DNA from 2 places in the Paenibacillus agaridevorans genome. Region 1 is predicted to be linked to the other one. Evidence: predicted binding sites of a transcription regulator. Region 1 holds the regulator's gene; the other holds the start of a gene.
The links. The regulator NrdR, encoded in region 1, represses ribonucleotide reductase genes. The targets are predictions, from matches to a motif close to AACACNATATATNGTGTT.

Region 1 (11,545 bases):
GATTCCAAACAAAGGCGCCAGTACCAAATAAATAATCTCCATTTTCTTTTAAATTAGTAGAGGTATTATAAATTTTTTCAATCAGTCCCAAGATACTATCAGTGCTCGGTATAAAAATGAAATAATTATACCTTCTGTCCATGATTATATTGTCCATAGATGTTTGAAAGGAGGTTGTTTCCTTATCTTGGTTGTCCACTTTACTTATAACATTCACATCTTTTTTTGCTCTCATTGAATTTTTTACTGTTAGAATAACAACAGCTTGTTCAACATCTTTAAATATTTTTTTTCTTGATTTAAAGCTTATTAGGGATACTAACTCTAATTTAGACAATATCTCTCTAAGCTTCAAAAAATATAAGCCTGATTTAAAAGATTGCGGAATAATGAATGAAACCATACCATTTGTTGAAACATGTCTAAGCGCCCAATATAAAAACAAACCATATACGTTTGGTTGCCCGTATATTATTTCACTATAAAATGATAATTCTTTATTAGTTGTAGTTTTAAAGTAAGGGGGATTTCCAATAATCACATCATAATTTCTGTTTTCTGTATCCATCAATGTATTTCGTAAAATTACGTTAGGGAAGTTACAAAATTCTTCTAAAAAAATTAGTAGCTCTTCTTCTCCCTTAATGTGTTCTATAAGACTAAAAGTCAAATTAAGCTTGGTCAGCACAACTGCGAATGGATTGATATCATTACCAAACAGATTTTCATATACATACTCAACTAATTCCATACCTGAACATTTTTCTTCCATTTTCTTTATTATCCGTGTTAAAAACACTCCAGCCCCACAAGCAGGATCTATAATCTTCCTATGCATTACAACTTCATCAAAATCTATATTTGCTTCATAAACTATTAAATCAACAATCTCTTTTGGAGTGTAAAATTGACCTAATCTCTTTTTTTCATTTCTATCTAACAAAGATTCATAAAATTGCGAAATGTAATCCTCAGAAATTGAATGGATAAATTTATCATCGATTAAGTAGAGAACTTCAGCTTTAAGTTCGTCCGTTAATTCATACCATGAATAAAACATGTCAGTATCCAACTTTTTTGCTAGATACTCAATGGGTATTACCCTATTAAACTTATATTGAATAAACCCTGAGTACAGATAACATAAAAATACAAAGTAAGAAGTTTCATTAATAAAATTAACTCTGAGTTCATTTTCTTTTAACTTATTATTATTCAATGATAAGTCTTGCACCTTACTTTGATACAAATTGTAAGTCTCATTATTTTCCGATGCATTTTTTGAAATATTTTCTTTTATCCTACTTAATAAATCATGTAACGGAGATATCGAGTTGTTGATATTAATTTTCAATTTCACTGACCTTACTTCCTCGTTTGTCATATAATGTCCACTATGATTATTCTATATTAATAATATCATTTCCTACAGTAATTGAGGAAGTAAAAGGTTGAACTATTCGCAACCTTTATAATCCCAATAACTGATTTTGATACCTATGGATAGAAGACTTTAACGATGCAATCGATTTTCAAATAATTTCATACCACTGCTGCCCTTATCCGAAACGCAAATCGTAAGAAATATGTCTGAAGTAACTTCTAGCAAGCCATTGTAGAGCACGTCAAAGCATTGGTCGTAATTTACACTCTCTGAAGTCGTCGGCAACTTGTCTGTATGCGACACCTTGTCTAAAGATATGTTGACATCATGATAATACAAGAGAGATTGAAAAAGGTCTTCAAGTACTTTGACACAAAAACGCTGAATATTGCGTATACCGCTTTATTAGATAGGTTTCTTGCGTAGGAAATGGATCTGTTCCATTCAGATTATAACGAAAATTAGTTACTATTTTAGTACCAGGAATAATGTGAGTATCGCGAAAAGCGTGGGTTATTGAGGAGAGGTCAGGAAGGCGTTGTTTAAGAAGTGTGGATCTCACGCTGCGCAGTCAGCAAAGACTTCGCAGCAGATTCTGTGCCGAAATGCACCTGAAACCTTTTGCTTCACCTTAATCATGCGGAGGTTCAATCCGTCTGATTATTTCCGAAGAGTATGCAGGGTTGCTTAAGAAAAACATAACTCCCTCCTTGTAAATCATTAAGCGTCTCCTAAGTTACCTGATTACTCTTGATTTAGTGTCATTTTATACATGTTTTTCCCTTACTTTATCTTGTGTCCATTCCTGCTCTCCATCTCTTAACACGGCATCATGCCGCATAAAGAGGGGATCTAATGACGGTGTATCGAATGATTTCTCCTCCATACGGGAGGCGAGTGCCATTACCCAGTATGCCTGGAGCAGCTCGCTCATCACCGAACCACTGGCGTCCATTATGCTCAGCAATGCCGATACATTCCCGCAGCAGATGGGCAATACAGAGAGCATTTTGGTATGAATATTTCTCGCTGAAGTGAGATTTCAAGCAATCATGAATTTATGACAGTCCACTTGTATTTGGGCAAAGTCCCGATCTCATTGAAGGCTTGGATAGCTTTCTAGGCATACAAACGAAGCAATGGGTAAGCCACGTCGGCAACATGTGATACGCATGCAAATAAGCTTCCAAGAGCCAAATCCTTGTTCTTATTGTGTAGGAGCTTGCAGGTGTGACGAAAAGTAGCGAACTACTTCCGCCCACAGCGATCCCCCCCTTCTCTGCTCGGGTTTCTACGGTCCGAATCCGAGGTGCGGGAAAGGAAAGTCAAACAATTGGCCCCGTTCGAGCCTCTCACACTTGGCATCGACGAGCGCGTGTCCGCAGTCGAAGCAAGCTGTCAACTTAAGCACAATTGTTTACAATGAGGAGAATTCAAGTGTTTTAGACGCAATAAATCTTCTTAAGCCATTTCAATTTTCATTCAACTAAGTTGAGATCTGGAGAGTACTTCGTCTGGAAAACAACTGTAGAAGAGTTCGCACTATGAATCCGGCCGTTATCCATGAGCATCACAATTTCACCTTATGGGTATGTCTTCAAAACTGCATTTAGAAAGTAGAAAAACACCTGATGTCATAAGGTTCACCATTACAAATTATAACACCCCTATCTCGAAATTTGCAGGACGGCCATTTTCATGGTGTAGGTGATCATCGCATGTCTAAACAAATCTTATGTATCAGAACGGGCATACATTTCTCCGTATAGTTTTACCCTAATTTTTTTGGCCAGTTTAAGGGTCCAGGTTGTCATACAGGTGAGCATGTAAAACGACAAGTTCACAATAAGCGTGACTTATCAATACACGACAAGCTTTTGAGTCATAGCTGAATATTAACCTTCTTACTGTAGGTCTGCCATTTTAGCTTTCTAGATTAAATTTTCTGATTGAAAAAATCAAGATTTAGCAAGCCCTATTTCATCAGATGGAATCTTGCTAATAATATAAGCATTTGACTGTAACATAATTGTCAGTAATTTCGTCCCCATTCTCGTCCCCAAGATCGACAAATCAGTCAGACGCACGAATTTATATTGATAAATGAATATAAAAAAACCCTTGCTACGCAAGGGTTTTGAGGATTTTAAGTTTGGTGGAGCCTAGGGGGATCGAACCCCTGACCTCATCGCTGCCAGCGATGCGCTCTCCCAGCTGAGCTAAGGCCCCGTGTTATTGTGGCGACAAGAAAGATCATACCATACAGCAGGAATTTTTGTCAATTCTTTTTTTGTACTTATTTCTGATATGCCTTCAACACATTTTATCGTAATATTATTCTATTCCGCACATCGCAGTTTCCCGCCCCTTTCAAGGCAATTAGCCCTCGTCCTATGGGGATAAGGGCCGGCCTTATATGGGGATGGATGACGGACAATTAACCGAACTTGCCCGTGATGTAATCCTCGGTTTGTTTGTTGGAGGGGTTTGTAAACACTTTGCTTGTTACGTCGGTTTCGATGATTTTGCCGTTCAGGAAAAACGATGTGATATCGGAGATCCGGGCAGCCTGCTGCATGTTATGCGTTACGATAACAATCGTATAGGATTGCTTCAGTTCGTTGACTAGCTCTTCCACTTTTAGCGTCGCAAGCGGATCAAGCGCGGATGTTGGTTCGTCCATAAGTACGATCTCTGGCTCAACAGCGAGCACGCGAGCGATACAGAGACGTTGTTGCTGACCGCCGGACAATCCCATTGCGGAGGAATGCAGACGATCCTTGACTTCGTTCCAGAGTGCGGCTTGCGTTAAGCTGCGTTCCACGATTTCGTTCAGCTGAGCTTTTTTCTTGATGCCGTGAGCTCTTGGACCGTAAGCAATGTTGTCGTAGATGCTCATCGGAAACGGATTCGGCTTCTGGAACACCATACCGACTTTTTTGCGCAGCTCGACGACGTTAACCGACTTGTCGTAGATGTTTTCGTTGCCGATACGAACCTCGCCTTTGATAGATACGCCCTTTACAAGGTCGTTCATACGGTTAAGCGTACGTAAGAATGTGGATTTACCGCAGCCCGAAGGACCGATAAGGGCCGTAATTTGTTTCTCCGAGATATCGAGATTGATTTTGTGCAGCGCCTGGAACTCGCCGTAGAACAAATCCAGGTCTTGAGCTACGATTTGCGGAGCGGAATTTCCGGTCTCGACTGTATTGCCGGCCGGCACTGCGCCGCTAATGGATTTTATTTGAGTGGTAGCCACGTAAATCCTTCCCTTCTAGTCTGTATTGTTCTACGAGTTCTAAGAGAACCGCTTGATCAATCTGCGGAATAACCAGGTTGCCGTCAAATTGATGATAAGAATCAGCACGATCAGCACGGCTGCCGTTCCGAATGCCATATCCATGGCTCCCGTCTCCATGGCGACCATGTAGAGATGCAAGGACAACGTTCGACTTCCGTCCAGCAAGGAATTCGGGATAAGAAGCGTCCCGCCCAGCGTCAGAAGGAATGCTGCCGTCTCGCCGACAACGCGTCCGATCGACAGGATCAACCCTGTAATGATACCTGGCATTGCGGTTGGCAGGATCAAACTTTTGATCGTCTGCCACTTGGTCGTGCCCAGCGCGAGACTGCCTTCACGAAGCGTGTCCGGAACAGCCTTCAGCGCTTCCTCGGACGTTCGAACGATGGTAGGCAATACCATGGTCACACCAGTCAACGAAGCCGACAGAATCGACCAGCCACCAGTGATCGGTTCAAGCAAAATAACAAAGAACGCAAAGCCGAACAAGCCGAAGACGATTGAAGGAATACCTGCGAGAGCTTCCGTTGCGAAGCGGATCATGGAAGTAAGTTTGCCGCGCGCCGTGTACTCGTTAAGGTAGATCGCCGCCCCTACACCGATAGGAGTAGCAATGATCATCGTGGTCCCGACCAGATACAAGGTACCTACAATGGCTGGGAATATACCGCCCTCCGAACCCATTTTGCGAGGATTCGAAGTCAGAAATTCATAGTTGATCATGGAGACGCCTTGACTCAGGATGTAGCCGATAATGAAGATTAGCACCAACACCGTCAATAAGCCGAGTCCGCTAAGGCAAGCAAAAGCGATTTTTTGGTTTCTGACTACATTGTTCATAGTTTTTACTTCCTCGCTTTCCGGCGTACCAGCAGTGTCGTGACGGAGTTTAATACGATGATGAACATAAACAATACGATACCTGTGGCAAACAGAGCTTGTTGATGCTCCGGTCCTGCATAACCCATCTCAAGAGCGATGTTTGCGGTCATGGATCTCGCAGGCGCGAACAATCCCGTCCAGTCCATTGCAGGTACTAGCGGCGTATTGCCGATAACCATAATGACGGCCATCGTCTCGCCGAGCGCGCGTCCAACACCTAGTATGACTGCAGTAATAATACCGGATTTCGCAGCGGGTACAAGCACTTTGTAGATCGTTTGCCAGTGGGATACGCCAAGCGCCAAGGAACCTTCCTTGTACTCGCGCGGAACAGCCTTAAGGGCGTCCAGCGAGATATTGATAATGGTTGGCAAAATCATAACGGCGAGTATGATGGCGGCCGTCAAGATCGAGTAGCCCGTCTGGTAGTTGGCTGGCAAATATTCTGCAAGGGGCCCCCGCTCAAGACTCGAAATGACGCCGCGGACGGCGAACATTCCGAACAAGCCGTATACAACGGATGGAATTCCAGCCAGCAGTTCAACAGCGGGAATAATAATCCGGGATATTCGTTGATGAGCAATTTCCACAAGATAGACAGCTACTCCCACGCCCATCGGGGCGCCGATAAGAATAGCCACGAAAGTTACGTAAATCGTACCTACGATCATCGGCCAGATGCCATACACCTGATTCGTAGGGTTCCACACCGTTCCGAATAATACATCGACAATGCCATATTTGAAAAAGATGGGCATACCTTCGATAAAGATGAACACACCGATTAACAATACGCTAAATACGGCCGTAATGGCTGTTATGAACAACAAGGTTTTAACAATTTTCTCTTCCAGGATCCTACTCAACGACAATCCCCCCACGTCCAGCGGTCAAAATCAGTCAATCTCAATCTCCATAACAAGCGCGGAGGATAGCGCATGATCTGCTATCCTCGCGATTGCCATTCTTGCATAATGGATACTTATTTTACGGTTACATAACCGTTTTCTGCTACGATTGCCTGTCCTGCGTCGCTGAGAACATAGTCGATGAAAGCTTGAGCTACTGCGCTAGGATCTTTGGAATCGCCAACCAGGAAGTTAAATGGACGTTGGATCGGATAAAGGCCGGATTTGATGTTTTCTTCAGTCGGCTCGTGCTCATCGACTTTAACGGCTTTAACGGAATCGTTCAGACCGCCGGTGGAGATGTAACCAATTGCGTTAGCGTCTTGGCTTACTGCTTCGCGAACTGCGCCAGTCGAGTTCTGGATGATCGCTTCAGCTACGAAAGGCTCTTCGCCAAGCACGATCTCGCCGAAAGCGTCGCGCGTGCCGGATCCTTCTTCCCGGTTGATAACGACGATGTTGCCGTCTTTGCCGCCAACTTCGCTCCAGTTCTTGATTTGACCGGAGAAGATTCCTTTAACTTGATCAACTGTCAGGTTTTCTACTTCGTTAGCGGAGTTAGCTACAACCGCGATACCGTCGATTGCGATCACGATTGGCTCGATGCCAGTCTCATCGTCTTTAATGGCTCTGGAAGCCATGCCGATATCGGCTGTTCCGGCTTGTGCTGCTTTTACGCCTGCGCCGGATCCGCCGCCGGATACTTCGATCCGTGCATCGCCGTTTGTACCCATATATGCTGTTCCAAGCTCTTCCGCAAGTGGTTGTACGGACGTGGAGCCCGCTACCGTTACAGACCCGCTAACCTTTGTTTCCGGGGATGGCGAAGCTGCTTCCGTCGGAGCGTTGGTAGGTGCGTTTGTCGCCGCGCCGCCCGAATTATTCGTATTGTTGCCGCCGCAACCCGTTACGATCATGGCCGATGTTACTACTGTAAGAATTGCCCCCGAGAACATTTTTTTCTGTTGGATCTTTTTCATTGGTTTCATTCCTCCACCTTTATATTTGTTGGCTACAAACTGAATTATAGAGAGCTTTTTTAAAGCGCGTATATGCGGAGTGTAAATTCAATGTAAAATGTATGCTGTTTGCATGAAAACTTTGTAATCGTCCTGTAACAAAAAAAATCCGATCCCCGAAGGGAACGGATTTTCATTTTTGCATATGTCGAATCGAGTAATTACGACCGGTCTCCGCCGGTCAAAGGATGTTTAGACAATAGACTGTTCAGTTCCTTCATGAACATGTCGATATCCTTGAACTGACGATAGACGGAAGCAAAGCGTACGTACGCCACCTCGTCTACGGGATACAGCTGGCTCATAACTATGGTGCCGATATCGCTGCTGTCGACTTCGGCGACTGCCGTCGTCCGCAGCTCCTTTTCTACCTCGGAGACGATGACCTCGAGCCGTTCGACGGACACGGGCCGCTTCTCGCAAGCGCGAATTAACCCGCGCAATATTTTGTCGCGGCTAAATTCTTCGCGGCTTCCGTCTTTCTTGATGACGATAAGCGGCGTCTCCTCAATCATCTCGAATGTTGTGAACCTGCGGCTGCACTTCTCGCACTCGCGGCGGCGGCGAATCGACTTGTTTTCGTTGGCAGGTCGCGAGTCCAGCACCTTTGTTCCGGCATAATCGCAATACGGGCATTTCATAGGCTTGGCGCCTCCTTTCTAAATTTTTATCATTAATTCTTTTTTTGCCATACCTTTCCTGTAATGATATTTGGAATAACGCACATAATACAGTTACCAACCGCAAGGAGGTGAACATCAATGAGCTCGAACAACAGCAGCAACAACCTGTTAGTACCACAAGCGACAGCCGCTCTGGACCAAATGAAATTCGAGGTCGCTCAAGAGCTGGGCATCGCGATTCCGCAAGACGGCTACTACGGCAACATGGCGACGAGAGACACAGGCTCCATCGGGGGTTACATCACGAAACGCCTGGTCCAAATCGCTGAGCAATCCCTGGCTGGCCAAGCAGGCCAACGTTAATGTTGATTTATTAAGCTCGTATGTATAACAGAGGTCTTGAAGGTGCTTGTCCCGAAGCGGCGAGCCCTTCAAGGCTTCTCTGTTTATGTTCAATGATCAGGATGCTCAAAATTCCGGATATAAATCCTTGTACTTATTATAATAATAAAAAACCCGTTGTACATAGTGTCTGGTCTCGCCAAAAGGAATCTCGCTTACGGAATCCAGCTCCCCGTCCCATTTGCCGCTGTCCAGCCACTTGTTGACATTGCCTTGACCGGCATTGTATGCCGCCACGGCTGCAATGGCGTTGTGTTCAAATTGATGGTGGAGCCAGCCGAGATACCAGGAGCCTACCTCGATGCTCACATCGGCCCTATGCCGCAGCACATCGTCGTTGACGGCATCGAAACCAGCTTTCTCCACGACCCAATGTGCCGTTGTCGGCATCAGCTGCATGAGACCCAGCGCGCCTTTTCTGGATTCCCTGCCCGTCTCGTAATTGGATTCGGAACGAATAATAGCCGCGATCAAATGCGGTTCCAAATCATAATTTTCGGCGCTGGCCCGTATATCGTCCTTATAATGAACGGGGTACATCCATCTCGCCATCCAGTCCGACTTCAAAAACAGGAAGGCGATCAGCGCTACCAGCAGGATCAGATAAAATCTCTTTTTTACTCGTATTCGTTTTTTCTTCATGGCTGCCAGTCCTGCTGCTTCCATAAGTCGTCGATTTGCCGTGCCGTATTCTCTATCGTGCCGCTATTGTCGATTACCCAGTCCGCCAGTTTCCGCTTTTCTTCAATGTCCATCTGCAGCGAAACTCTTTGCTCCGCTTCCTCCCTGGACATGCCGTTACGTTCCGCTAGACGATGCACTTGCACATCCGCTGGAACATAGACGACCATAACCCCATCATACAGCTGAACCTGCCCCGTCTCGTAGAGGAGCGGTATGTCGGCGACGATCAGCCGACGAGGATTCTCTGCCGATAGGTTATGTATCTTCTCCTGCATGCGCCGCCTAATGGCGGGATGCGTAATACTCTCCAGCATCTTAAGCTTATCTTTATCGCCAAACACGATGTCGCCTAGCGCCTTCCGGTTAAGCGAGCCATCCTCCTGAATGACGGCTTGTCCGAACAGGACCGCGATTTCGTCCAGCGCGGCTTCCCCCGGCTGGACGACTTCCCTGGCGACCGCGTCGGCATCAACCAAGGCGGCGCCGCGTTCGACAAGCAGCCGGGAGACGGTGCTTTTCCCGCTTGCGATGCCGCCGGTCAATCCGATAATCATGGTCTCACCTCGCACTCGTAACGATTTAGAACAATTTGAAAAGCCCCATTATGATCAACATGATCCCCGGTACAACGGATAAAGCGCCCATCCCCCGCTTCGAGGCGAATCGCAAGCCGAGCTGCGTGCCGCACACGAGAAAGATCGCGCTGGACACCGCAATGACGATGGCAGTCAAGAGAGCAGGCAAGCCGAGCAGCGCCGCTCCAAGTCCCGCGCCGAACGCGTCAAGCGACAAGGCGACTCCCAACATAACCGCCTCGGAAGCGGAGATGATGCCGGAGCGGTCGACGTCCGCCGCTTGCGGCGTGCGCAGAATCTGGATAACGAGGCCGAGCCTCTTGAGCTCCAGCTTAAACATCTGCATGGCGTCGTCTTCCCCGCCCGCCGAAGCAAGACGGCTGTCGCTAATGCCAACAGCGGCTGCAACCGGCCCCTGATCATCAGCCGAATCCGGCTGATGTTTGCCTCGCCACAGCTGCACGAGAGCGAAGCAACCGATCACGATAAGGATGGAAGCTCCGATGACCCTGGCGACGTGCTCCGAGACAAAGCCGCTCAGCCAGCCCCCCGCCTGCATGGACAACCCTATAATCAGCCCCGAGCAGCAAGCGATGATCAACACCGACAGAATCGGAATTCGAATCTTCCTCAGCCCGTACGTCACGCCGACGCCGAAGCCGTCCAAGCTGACGGCAAAGGCCAGCAGAACCAAGGATAACAGATGTGCAATCAACTTCAGGCTCCTCCCCGCAATCAGCGAATGCCGACTAACGACATGATGGGTTAGAAGGGCATTCGCCTATCGTTCGTAACACCATCATCATATGCGGGGAGTGCGCCGCGGTGCACAATGACGTTTTCCGTCCATGCCGGCAGTACTCGTTCAATAATTACCCAATATTAACTTAACGTGCAGGTGAAGGCGAGTTCACCTTGGACTTCAGCGGCTGGCATCGTTCGCAAATATGCGTTCCGCGCCCGCCGACCACGAATTTGGTGATCTGTCTAGCACAGTTCGGACAAGGCTCGTCCTTGCGGCCATAGACAAGCAACTGATGCTGGAACATCCCCATCTCTCCTTGACCGTTAACATAGGACTTGACGGAAGAGCCGCCGGCCTCTACTGCGCGGGACAATGTCTCGATAATGGCGGCATACAATCGCTTCCATTCCGGTCCGCTCAAACTGGACGGCTTCCGTTCCGGGTGAATGCGGGCCTGGAACAGCGCTTCGTCGACATAGATATTGCCAAGTCCGACGATCAGCTCCTGGTTAAGCAGCAGCGGTTTGATCCTCGTCGTGCGCTTTTGAAGGCGTACGCGAAGCGCAGACAATGTAAACCCGGGCTCCAGCGGCTCCAGTCCCAGTTTGTTTAGCGGCGGCAGCAGGAACTCCTCACCCGGCGAGAACAGATGCATCGTGCCGAATTGTCTTACATCTTTGTACCGCAATTCGGTGCCGTCTTCGAAGCGGAACAGCACATGGGTATGATTTTCTACAGGCTCGTCCGCTTCGAACAGACCATAACGGCCCTCCATGCGCAAATGCGATACCAATATCAAACCGTCGAGCACGATGCGCAAAAACTTCCCTCTACGCTCCACCGTCTGCACGGTGCGTCCGACAAGCGCCCGCTCAAATGCTTCGGGCTCTGCCGGCCGCTGTATAATTCTAGGCAGCTTTACCTTGACCGATTGAATGGTCTTGCCGCCGATCAGTTGAATTAAAGTACGTTTAACCGTTTCTACCTCTGGTAGTTCAGGCATGTCTCCTCACCTCTGG
Region 2 (11,545 bases), 2.0 Mb from region 1:
TCACCGCCGGCTTCCGTTGCGATCATAACCTGAGCTCTGCCGCGGAACAGGTCCATCATCCAATCCTTTTTGCCACGGTTCATGCCGCCGCGATAGGGGACGGCGATCATATCGTTTGCGCGGAAAAATTGCAGCAGATATTCCTGTGTAGCACGATACTCCGTAAAGATGATGACTTTTTCGTTCATCTCCTTTACTAGCTCCATCGTTTTTTCTGCTTTCGTATTGGCTTTAATGCCCTTGATCTTTTCGACGAGCCCCCAGATTTTGGCCCGGAGCGGAGAATCCTCCGACGTTTTCTTGAACAGATTGACCAGCGTCAGGAAAACGGCGTCGCGGCTGCTGCATACTTCGCGCTGCAAAGTAACGAGCGACAGCATGCTGGTCATGTCGCCCTCGCTTTCTTCGTAACGTTCCTTCACAAATCCGGTAACGGCATCATATAGCGCCTTCTCATCTTGGGACAGCGAGAGAGGGATGTTTTTAACGTACCGCTTGGTAAAGTGAATGCCTCCGTCGCCTCGCCGATTGCGAATCATGACATTCGACAGAGCCTCTTGCAGCTGATCTTCATTTTTCGGCAGCCGTTTATCCACGACGAAATTGGCGGCGAATTCGCTTTGCCCGCCTAACTGTCCAGGTTTGAGCAGCGTAATAAGGTTGTACAGCTCGTCGAGATCGTTCTGAATCGGCGTTGCCGTCAGCAGGAGGCAATATTTCTTGCGAAGCAGATTGGCGAACTGATAGTTCGTCGTTTTTTTGTTCTTCAGCTTATGGGCTTCGTCGATAATGATGAGATCATAGTCGGTGCCCAGCACGAGCTCCCGATGAGGATCTCGCTTGGCAGTGTCGATGGAGGCGACAACGACGTCGTAACCCCAAGTATGATCCCGTTTCTGGGCGACGGCCGAGATACCGAATTTTTGGTTGAGTTCCCGCACCCATTGCAATACTAAAGAAGCGGGAACGAGAATAAGCGCTCGCTTGACGAGGCCGCGGACCATATATTCCTTGAGCACAAGCCCGGCTTCGATCGTCTTGCCAAGTCCCACTTCATCTGCGAGAATGGCGCGGCCTCCCATCTCATGCAGCACCTTGCCGGCCGTGCCGATCTGGTGGGGGAGAGGCTCGAAGTCCGGCAGCGAGCGCAGGCATTGCAATTCTTCGAAACTCTCAACGCGCTTGGCATGTTCGGCTTCCATTGCGAGCTGGTATAACGTCCAGTCATCCCACGGTCCGCCTCGCGATATTCGATTCTGGAGCTCGTCGTACCAGGAACGGTCGAATTGCAGATCGACCAGAGGATGAAGTCTACGCGTAACGGCGGTATCGCTGCTTGCCGCTCCCGTGCTGGACGGCTGGTGCGGAGACGTAAGTTGATCGGTCATAGGAAGCTCCTTCCATTCTTAAAAAAGGGTGAAGTTGTCATTAGTATTGCCTTGTTGGACCATAATCATAAGACAGACTGGAAAATGAAGTGAATAACCATATATAGTGTGGTATAATATGAGGTATATACTATATGTAGATGGTGTCGGTGTCCGTAATTGTGAATTTATTCTCAGAATGCAAAAACAAAGGAGAGAATACCCATGCGGCTCGAAGGTCTAAGCGAAAAAATATTTCTGGATCGGTATGCCAAAAAACATCCTAACGGTCAGTTATGCAAACCTGGCGATACGGTGCTCGTGCTTGTAAAGGACGATCCTAAATTCCCGACGAAGGAAGTAGGAGTAGTCACCGCTCGCCAAGGAAATGAAGTTACGGTTCAACTCCGTGGAGGAGACTCGGTGAATACGACCGTAGAAAAGCTTGTGCTGCCTCTGGAGGTTACGCCTACCGGCATGTGGAACCGTCTTGCGGAGTCTATCGCCTCTGCCGAGGAACGCCCCGATAAACGCGTAGAGTGGGAAGGCCGGTTCCGCGATGCGCTGCAAGACTGGAAGCTTGTGCCGGGCGGGCGCATCATGGCGGGAGCGGGAGCCAGCGATGAGCTTACGCTTTTTAACTGTTACGTCGTACCGTCGCCGAAGGACAGCCGCGGCGGCATCATGACGACGCTGGGCGACATGACGGAGATTATGGCTCGCGGAGGCGGCGTCGGGATGAACCTCTCTTCGCTTAGACCTCGCCGCGCCGTCGTGGCAGGAGTCAACGGCTCCTCCAGCGGATCCGTCTCCTGGGGCGGCCTTTTCAGTTATGCGACGGGGCTGATTGAGCAAGGTGGAAGCCGCAGAGGCGCTTTAATGATCATGCTCAACGACTGGCATCCCGATCTGCTGGAATTTATTACGGTCAAGCAGAAGATGGGCGAGGTAACGAATGCGAATCTTTCTGTCTGCGTGAGCGACGCCTTTATGGATGCGGTGAAACGGGATTTGGAGTGGGAACTTGTATTCCCCGACACGAAGGAAACGGGTTACGACGAGCTGTGGGACGGAGATTTAGCGAAGTGGCGTGAGCTCGGCAAGCGGGTCGTTACCTATCGCAAGTTGCCCGCACGAGAAATATGGCATGTCATGATGGAGTCGGCATGGCGTTCCGCGGAGCCGGGCGTCGTCTTTATGGAGCGGTATAACAAGCAATCTAATAGTTGGTATTTTAATCCAATTGTGTCAACTAATCCCTGTGGAGAGCAAGGCTTGCCGGGCTGGGGAGTATGCAACCTGTCCGCCGTGAATTTGTCCCAGTTTTATGACGCGAAACGGGGCGACGTGGATTGGGATGAGCTCGCCCAAGTGACCCAGTCTGCCGTGCGGTTCCTGGACAATGTCATCGATAAGACGCCTTACCACTTTGAGCAAAATGAACGAAATCAGAAACTGGAGAGGCGAATCGGACTAGGCACCATGGGTCTGGCGGAGCTGATGATCAAGCTGGGAATCCGTTATGGGGGAGAGGAATCGATTGATTTCCTGGACCGTCTGTTCGGCTTTATTGCGAAGGAAGCGTACCTGGCATCCTCCCGGCTTGCGGCGGAGAAAGGTTCGTTCCCGGCGTTCGACGCGGATCTATATCTCCAAAGCGGATTTATGAAAGAGCTGGTTGCGGCCTATCCCGAGGTTGGCGAGGCGATCCGCAGGGACGGTATTCGTAACGTAACGGTGCTGACGCAGGCCCCTACAGGAAGTACGGGCACGATGGTAGGCACGTCGACGGGGATCGAGCCCTACTTCGCCTTCGAATATTACCGGCAGAGCAGGCTGGGCTACGACAAGCAGCTTGTGCCGATCGCGCAGCAATGGCTGGATGAACATCCCGGAGAGGAGCTTCCCGAATATTTCGTACCGGCGATGAGCCTCTCGGCGGAGGAGCATATTCGGGTCCAGGCGACCATCCAGCGTTGGGTCGACAGCTCCATCTCCAAGACGGCCAACTGTCCTGCCGACTTCACCGTGGAGGAGGCGAAGCATCTCTACGAGCTTGCTTATGATCTGGGCTGCAAAGGCGTCACGATCTATCGCGACGGCAGCAGGGATGTGCAAGTACTGTCGGCGGGAGAGAAGAAGTCCTCGGTCAAAGAAAAGTCTGATGCGGAACTCCAAGATAAAGCGGAATCTCCGACAGAATTTGAACAGACAGGCAATCTCACAGCTGAATTGACGGCCACGGAGACATCCAGCTTGGAGAATCCTGTATCCGTAGATAAACAATACAAGCGCCGCCCCTCGGTATTGCGCGGAGCGACCTACAAAATGAACACGCCGTTCGGCATGGCCTACATTACGATTAACGATCTGGACGGCTCGCCGGCGGAAATATTCCTCAATGTTGGCAAGGCCGGTTCCGACGTGTTCGCTATGGCCGAAGCCCTCGGCCGAGTATGCTCGTTGTTCCTGCGTTACGGCGATCACGGCAGCAAAGTAAATCTGCTGGTCAAACATTTAAAGGGGATCGGAGGCACCGGTGCAATCGGCTTTGGTCCGAATCGCGTAGAGTCTATTGCCGATGCCGTCGCGAAGGCGCTGGAAATGCATATAGAAGGGGGTCGGGAGCCGCTTGACGTTGTCTTCCAGTCGGAGATGGTACCAGATGAGCTGGCAGCAGCTCAAGCTGGCGAGAACGGAACGAGTGCCTATCCTAACTACGCAACCGACTCAGTAACCGGATCTTCGCAAGGGCATTTCATACACAAGGCCGAAATAGAGACTCATCCAGATCTATGTCCTTCTTGCGGCTCCGCTACGTTAATGAGTATCGAAGGCTGCAAACAATGTACGGTATGCGGGTTCAGTAAGTGTAATTAGGAAAGTTGGTTCCCTTTTGAAAGCTTAGGGTTTGTTCTGGTATACTCGAATAGATAGACAAACCTGAAGATCGAAGGGAGCGATTGACATGTATGATGTTGCTATTATCGGATCTGGACCTGCAGGAGCGAGTGCTGCTATCTTTACGGCTAAGGCTGGCAAAAAAACGATCGTGCTGGACGCCGATCAAAGCATTACTAAAAGGGCCTGGATCGAAAATCATTATGGCGCGCCTGAAATCAGCGGGCCGGATCTCGTAGAGACAGGCAGAAAGCAAGCGGCTAAACACGGAGCAGAGCTGGTTGCTTCCAAGGCGGTTGCACTGGAGACTGCAGGCGAGAACCTCCGTGTGCAAGCGGAGGATGGCACGGTCTACGAAGCGAAGCATGTTATTTTAGCAACCGGCATGTCGGTTGAGCTGGCTGAGGCTAGCGGCGTGGCGGTGAAGCCGGGAACGGAGCCGCGCATCAAAAGTATTGTGGATTGCGATGCGGAAGGCAAAACCAGCGTGGCCGGCGTATGGGCGGCGGGCACTGTTGCAGGCGTCAGCATGCATACGATTATTACCGCGGGAGACGGCGCGAAGGTCGCTATTAATGTGATCAGCGAGCTTAACGGTACCCGTTATGTCGATCATGACGTACTGAAAGTGAACGGTTAGTCTAAGAGATTCAAATCGATAGGGCCCAATTTATAACGTAATGATGAAAACACATATGATACCAGCTAGTCCGGGCGCTGCCCGGACTTTTTGTGTTGTCAAATTTTAGTAGGCAAATAGACCCTGATATAGTATGATGATAGTCATATTTTGAAGCATTAGGGGAGGGTACCGGATGGATAGGGATCTGCCGCCGCAGTCGGATATGGCTATGCAGTCAACTCGCTATAAGTCTTTGGCGGATAGAATTTGGCAATACAAATTTCATTATATCATCGTCATACCTGCATTTTTTCTCGTTTTTGGATTAAAGATCATGCCTTTCCTGAACGGACTGTATGCGTCATTTCTGGAATACCAACCTTATTTGGGGGTCGGAGGCAGCCCATGGGTCGGATGGGATAATTACAAGGCACTTTTTCAATCTCCCGAATTCCGGAGCGCATTGGGTAATACATTGACTTACAAGATCATCTATATCGTTGCCGGAGGCTTGCTTGCCTTTGGAGCCGCATTGGCGTTAAGCGGTATTCGATCTGGAAAGCTGAGAAGCTGGATCGCTTCGATGCTTGTGTTGCCCTACGTCATTCCTTCCGTCGTACTTGGACACTTCGCGATGCTGATGTTTTCCGCTACTTCGTCTCCTTTGGGACCGACAGACCGCTTGCTGCTTGGGGAACCGGGACCTTTCCGAATGATTCTGTTGGCGTTGGAGCTTCTGAAGTATGGCGGCATACCGATGATTATTGCTTTGGCGGCGATTTCTGCGACGCATTCCAGGTTCGGCGACGGTATTAGCGGTGCGACGTTCGGTCGTTTGAATGCGCTTCCCGCAGCGAAGGCGGTTGCGGCTGTTATGCTGCTCCAGCTCGCCATGTTTACAACGACGGATTTCGAGCTGCTGCATACTTTGTTTAATCCTCTTGTCATGGACACGGCCATGACAGTTGATCTGTTCGTTTATCAGATGGGCTTCCTTCAAATGAACACAGGCCCGGCATTTTCGGCTACGATTCTTTCGTATGGACTGCAGTTGGCGCTCGCGCTGGCAGCCTATTTTATTGTACGAGGAACCTTGCTGGAATCGTTGTTTCAGCGTGATGCCGATTCGGCTGCAAATTTAAAAGGCGGCTCTGCGGTTGCCGGAGGAGTCGTTGGGGTTGCAGGCACGGGACTCGTGTTGATTGTACTTTACTTTATCTTCATAGATCCATTTCTAAGTCAAAGCTCAACGGAAATTCCGTTAACCGAACTTCTGTGGCTGCCGAACGTGGCACTGGGCGCCGTATTGTTCTGGGGAGCGACGCTGATTAGCATGCTCGTTTCGATTACCCTTGCGTATCCTATGACGGCGCGCCGCCTGCCAGGCGGAACGTTGTATCGGATCGCGCTGATTGCCGTCATGGGCATCGGAACGGGGACGTTTTTTGAATACATGCAATTCCAATGGCTAGGCATGGTGAATACCATATTTCCGATAACCATCGTGGGTTTTATTAACATTGTTTCGGCATTTGTGCTCAAGAGCATCTTTAACGGCCAATACGGCCATTTGAAGGAGCAGGCGGAGCTCGAAGGACGCGGAGAGTTTGCCACGTTGTTCACCTTGTTTTTGCCGAAGATATGGAAACCTTTGCTGGCTTTAGGCGCGCTTCAATTTATCGTGTTATGGAACAGCTATCTTCCTTCGTTCCTTTATATTGCGGATTCTTCCAAACATCTTGGCATGATGCTATTTCGTAATGCGATGTATATGAGCGATCAGTTGGGCATCGATCGCGGCGACCCCGTCCTGTATCGGATCGGTGCGCTCTTGAGCCTGCCGCCGCTTGTTTTATTCCTGCTTTTGCGCAAATGGATCGTTGGCGGGGTGCTGTTAGGAGGATTGTTTAAAAGGTAGTTCAATTATTAGAATGATGAAAACGCCTATTCTAATACGAGTTCAAAAAGTTTGGTTTTCAGCACATGAGCTTATGCTTCCGATGCTGCGTTTTTCAAAAACGCTGTAGAAGATTGAATGAAGGTAGAAAGTGAGGAGCGGAGCGTAGTGGAGCTACGTGAGCACCGGAAGTTTCGCCTGAATTCAATATTCGATGTCGAGTAAGCAACGCGATCATACTTCGTGATCAAAAGCGGACTTTTTGAACAACCTCTTCTATGAAATTCGCGGGCTTCATATAGTAGTAACAACGCTAGATTGAATTGGGGGTTGCTACTATGATGTACAAGCTTCGCGAAAGACTCGTTTCAGGCACCTTTTTTGCATCCACTTGTTTGTTGTCCATGGTATTAAGTGTAGGGTGGGGGCTGGCTGCAGACTCTCACCCGACTACATATGCTGCCTTGCATACGGAAACAGAAGGGGCAGGCGGTCTTTCGACATTTCTGCAGCCCGCTCATGAGCCGAAGGTTTCGTTCCTCGGCGGGATCCAAATGTTTCCGGGATGGGATGCCGCTTCGTTAACCGCTCCAGTTCAAGGCGGAGCAGCTTTGATAACAGCCGCCGCACCTCCTGCATCTGCGGCTACTGCTCAACCATCCCCCTCAAATACTCCGGACAAGCTTAATGCTGCGTCAGCTCCAATTGACAAGGCGGACAAGCCAGCTGCATCGGATGCCGCATCGGCGACTGCACCGGCGTCTCCCGCCAAGGACAAGCCCGTCAGCGTCGCAAGCTCCTCGCCTCGAGTGTTGGTCTATCATACGCATAATCGCGAATCGTATTTCCCGGAACTCAAGGAAGGGACCAAAAACGCCAGCTCCAAGACGGTAAACGTCACGCTTGTCGGCAAGCGGCTGACGGCCAGTCTGCAGAAGCTGGGCATTCCCGCCTTGCAAGAGAAGATGGATTATCCGACCACGATCTCCAAGTTTAATTATGCCTACTCCTATAAGTATTCCAAACAGACGGTTGTCGACGCGTTAAGCGAGAACAAGGAGCTAACGTACCTGCTCGACATCCACCGCGATTCCTTAAAGCGCAACAAAACGACGGTCGAAATTAATGGGAAAAACTACGCTAAAATCCTGTTCGTAATCGGCGAAAAAAATCCGAACTGGAAGGACAACAAAGCGTTCGCAACACAACTTCACGAAGCGTTAAACGCCAAATTCCCGGGCATCTCGCGAGGGGTGCTCACGAAAGCTCCGGGAACGGGCAATGCAGAGTATAACCAATCGCTGTCGAAGAACAGTCTCGTCGTCGAGATGGGCGGTGTCGACAACACGCTGGAAGAAAGCTACCGTACTGCGGACGCTCTGGCCGCCGTTCTGCATGAGCTTGATCAGAAAATCAAAGTTTAGCTGCCCCGAAGCAAACCTGTATTTTGAATAACCGTCACGAATTCTACCTCGCAGTTGAGCCGGGGCAAATAGTCTTCTCTCCATTGCTCAAGCTGTTGGCGGGTCAGGTTCGACCGAAAATATTGCCCGGTAGCCAGTATATCCGCTCGGGTAGCTTTCATCTTGCCGATAATGTTGTCGTATCGGCTCTGCAGCAGTTTGTTAACCTCATGCCTGATGCTCTCCTGGGAAGGCGAACCTTTCGTCTCCAGCAATGTCACCTTAAGCCGAATCTTCGACTTTAAATAGGGGACGCCGTTTTTCATCGTATGCCGGTGGACGGTGGCGCTGCTGATGATCTCGACCGTCGCGTTCTTCATGACTTCAATCTTGCCCTGCGCGCTGCTGCCCTTAAACGAATTGACGATCAACGTCTCCCCGGGGGTTAAGTTACCGACCATCCGTCCGCTGCCGATGATGGCCGAACCTCTGCTCTCGATCACGGTCCCGGTGCCGGAGCGAATGATCGGTATGGAGACGTCGTGCGTATAGGAGTTCATGCTTCGGAACACTTCCCAGACGGAGGATTCCGCGAGCTGAGGATTCCAACCGGCATTTTTTTCGAAGAAGCTGAGCAGCACGGTTCCATTGTTTTTGTGGAAGGTATTAATGTTCTTAAAGAACGACTCCAACGGCTCGTCGCAGATCGCGACCATAACCTTGGCGGATATGTCGTGCGCGCGCATAAATGATTCGATGACGTCTCCCAATCCTTCCTTGGCGAATTCGTCCTCGAATAAGATGAGCTTCAGATGCAGCAGATCGATTTGGCTTTCCATATTGGTGCTTATTTTATCGACAATATCGTTAATGGTCGTTCCCTTTCCTTCGATCACGCGAAGAGCGGTAGTTCCTTCCGTCGGTTCCGGCACCTGCAAGACGACCTTGTATATGCCATCCCGTTTGGCGATGCCCATAACGATCGGAAGGGAGCGGTGATTAATGTCTTTGTTATCCCAGCAGCCGCCAGCGGGAAGCGTGAGCAGCATCGACAGACAGACGGCAATCCAGCGATATTTTAAGGATTTACCCATACGCTGCGCCCCCCTTCCGCTTGTGAAGAAGGCCCATGGCCAACGTAACGCCCGGAATGACGAACATGACGTAGAGTCGGAGGAATGTATTCCACCAAATCAGCTTCTCCAGTTGCTCCCAGTCGTCGATGCTTATGCAGATAATGAGCAACACGAAGGCGATAGCCAAAACGATTGGCCACGTCCGTACCGCGATTACCCTCTGCACCAGGTAGGCAGCGTTCCAGAGCATCAGCGAGATAAAAAGAAGGACGAACGCGATCATGCTCATCGTAAAGAACAACGACGTGCGCTCGAACATGAGCCAGTTCACCTCTACGATATCCGTCACGAAGATAAACGGGAACATCAACCTGGAGGCCGTGCTATGGCCGAAGGTCAAGAGCGGAACATACACGGCAATCCCGTACAACGGCAGCAACAGGAAGCTGGCATACCGAATATAACGCTGATTGAATGCCACTTCCGGTTGAACGAATCCGAGGAAGAGGAAGCTGCCGCCTACCGCCAACAATCCCATCAAAAATGAGCGGTTGTAAACGAACGACCAGCGAAATGCTCCGCCTTCGAATAGGGGGATCACGTAATGCCAGTCCACATGCTGAAAGGACGAGACCAGCACGAACAAGGTGGGAGGCATGCATAACACGAGCAGCAATAATCCCGTTCGCAAAATGGCTTCAATGCCTTGCAGCGCGAGATAGGCTGCAAGGATGGCCGTTAGCAGCATCGTTGCCCAGAGAGGCGTGCTGGAGAGGAAGATGATCGTAATCATTTCCCCGTACGACCGGATCGAGATGACGATGACCGCAAGCAAATACACAAAGACGGGGGCAAGCAGCAGTACGGCGATCCACTTGCCGGCGTCAAGGAAGATGTCCACGACATTTCGCCGATCGAACAGGCTAAGCCCTTTCATGTAGCTCCATACGACCAGGATATGAAGCAGGAAACCCGTCAGAATGCCGATCCAGTGGCTGACTTCCATCGCCTGGATCATATTGTCCGGATAGAGGAAGAAGATGACGCCGATATGCGTCAAAATATACAGATTCGCCACTTGCCAGGTTTTAACCATTCGGCTCACCTCTCGGTTTCATGAGGTGCATGTAAGGGATGCCGAACGAGGTGACGCCGGCCATATAGGAGCAAACCAGGAACAAGCCGGCGAGCAGCCCCATTACGCCGTAGATCGCCGATAAGACGACGAGCAAATATTTGAACAGCCGGATGGTGACCGAGTTCTGAAAGCCGACTACCGCCGAGTTTGCGATCGTTGTCGCCGCGAGAATAATAATGAGCAAATTGCTGACGAGTTTCGCGCTGACGACGGCTTGTCCCAAAATAATGCCTCCAACCATCGTGAGCGTGGGACCGATGCTTTTGGGCAGCCGAATGCTGGCTTCCAGGATCAGCTCCAGGATGACGAGCAGGAGCAGCGTTTCGACCAGGGACGGATAAGGCACATCGATCCGACTTTTTGCGATCGTCAGGGCGAGCTCGATCCGCAAGACATCCGGGTTAACCGAGACGAGCGCGACATACAAGCCTGGAATGAGAATGTTGATCAAGACTCCGAATACGCGCAAAAAACGAATGGCATACATAAAGATGACAGGGAAGCTGCGATCGTTCTCCACGGCGAACATATCCCACATCAGGCTGGGCAGGATGATGGCGAAGGGCATCCGGTCCATAAACAGGACAACCTTGCCTTTGCTTAAAGCCGTCTCCGCTTCCTGAGGCAGCTCGGAGGTGTTGAACTTGGTCACGAGCGACCACTTGGAGAAGCCGAGAGCCGCCGACAGCTGCTGCAAATTTTGAATGTTCATCTCTTTGTTCTTCTCGAGCATCGCGACGATTGCGTCCCGAAGCCGAACGTCCACGACGGTATCGTCGCATAACAACACAATCCGCTTCTTCTGAATCGTCCCCAGCAAATAGGAATGAACATGTAGAGAAGGGGAGGCGACATGCTTGCGAATAAGTCCTATGTTTGTATCGATATCCTCCACGAAAGCGCTGATCGAGCCGCGAAGCACATTTTCCGTCGTAGGCGGTTCGATCGAACGCGAGAGGGGACGGCCAACAGGAGCGACAAGCACGTAGGCGTCGAATCGCTCGAACCAGAGAATGAGGTGGCCGGCCAGCATGGATGTCAATAATTGATGCTCTGTCGGCTCGGCTACGATAGGTCCAAGGTTGCCGATCACAGACTCTAGCGGCAATCCCATGTTCGTATCCTGGTGAACTTGCTGCTG

Region 2: KJW29_RS05965 (adenosylcobalamin-dependent ribonucleoside-diphosphate reductase) is a predicted target of NrdR. The motif match lies at 1,482-1,499, and genes of this name have one in related genera.

The regions. Positions count from the first base shown of each region.
Region 1 is NZ_CP075889.1:3,499,502-3,511,046, forward strand. It holds gene KJW29_RS14855 (N-6 DNA methylase) at 1-1,360, opposite strand, end outside; gene KJW29_RS14860 (hypothetical protein) at 2,151-2,351, opposite strand; tRNA gene KJW29_RS14865 (tRNA-Ala) at 3,538-3,613, opposite strand; gene pstB (phosphate ABC transporter ATP-binding protein PstB) at 3,822-4,610, opposite strand; gene pstA (phosphate ABC transporter permease PstA) at 4,686-5,528, opposite strand; gene pstC (phosphate ABC transporter permease subunit PstC) at 5,534-6,436, opposite strand; gene KJW29_RS14885 (phosphate ABC transporter substrate-binding protein) at 6,553-7,458, opposite strand; gene nrdR (transcriptional regulator NrdR) at 7,659-8,138, opposite strand; gene KJW29_RS14895 (alpha/beta-type small acid-soluble spore protein) at 8,259-8,483, shown strand; gene KJW29_RS14900 (lytic transglycosylase domain-containing protein) at 8,589-9,164, opposite strand; gene coaE (dephospho-CoA kinase) at 9,161-9,760, opposite strand; gene KJW29_RS14910 (MntP/YtaF family protein) at 9,786-10,496, opposite strand; gene mutM (DNA-formamidopyrimidine glycosylase) at 10,669-11,529, opposite strand.
Region 2 is NZ_CP075889.1:1,530,531-1,542,075, forward strand. It holds gene KJW29_RS05960 (DEAD/DEAH box helicase) at 1-1,388, opposite strand, end outside; gene KJW29_RS05965 (adenosylcobalamin-dependent ribonucleoside-diphosphate reductase) at 1,593-4,247, shown strand; gene KJW29_RS05970 (NAD(P)/FAD-dependent oxidoreductase) at 4,336-4,908, shown strand; gene KJW29_RS05975 (hypothetical protein) at 5,084-6,808, shown strand; gene KJW29_RS05980 (stage II sporulation protein P) at 7,126-8,211, shown strand; gene KJW29_RS05985 (Ger(x)C family spore germination protein) at 8,208-9,284, opposite strand; gene KJW29_RS05990 (GerAB/ArcD/ProY family transporter) at 9,277-10,362, opposite strand; gene KJW29_RS05995 (spore germination protein) at 10,355-11,545, opposite strand, start outside.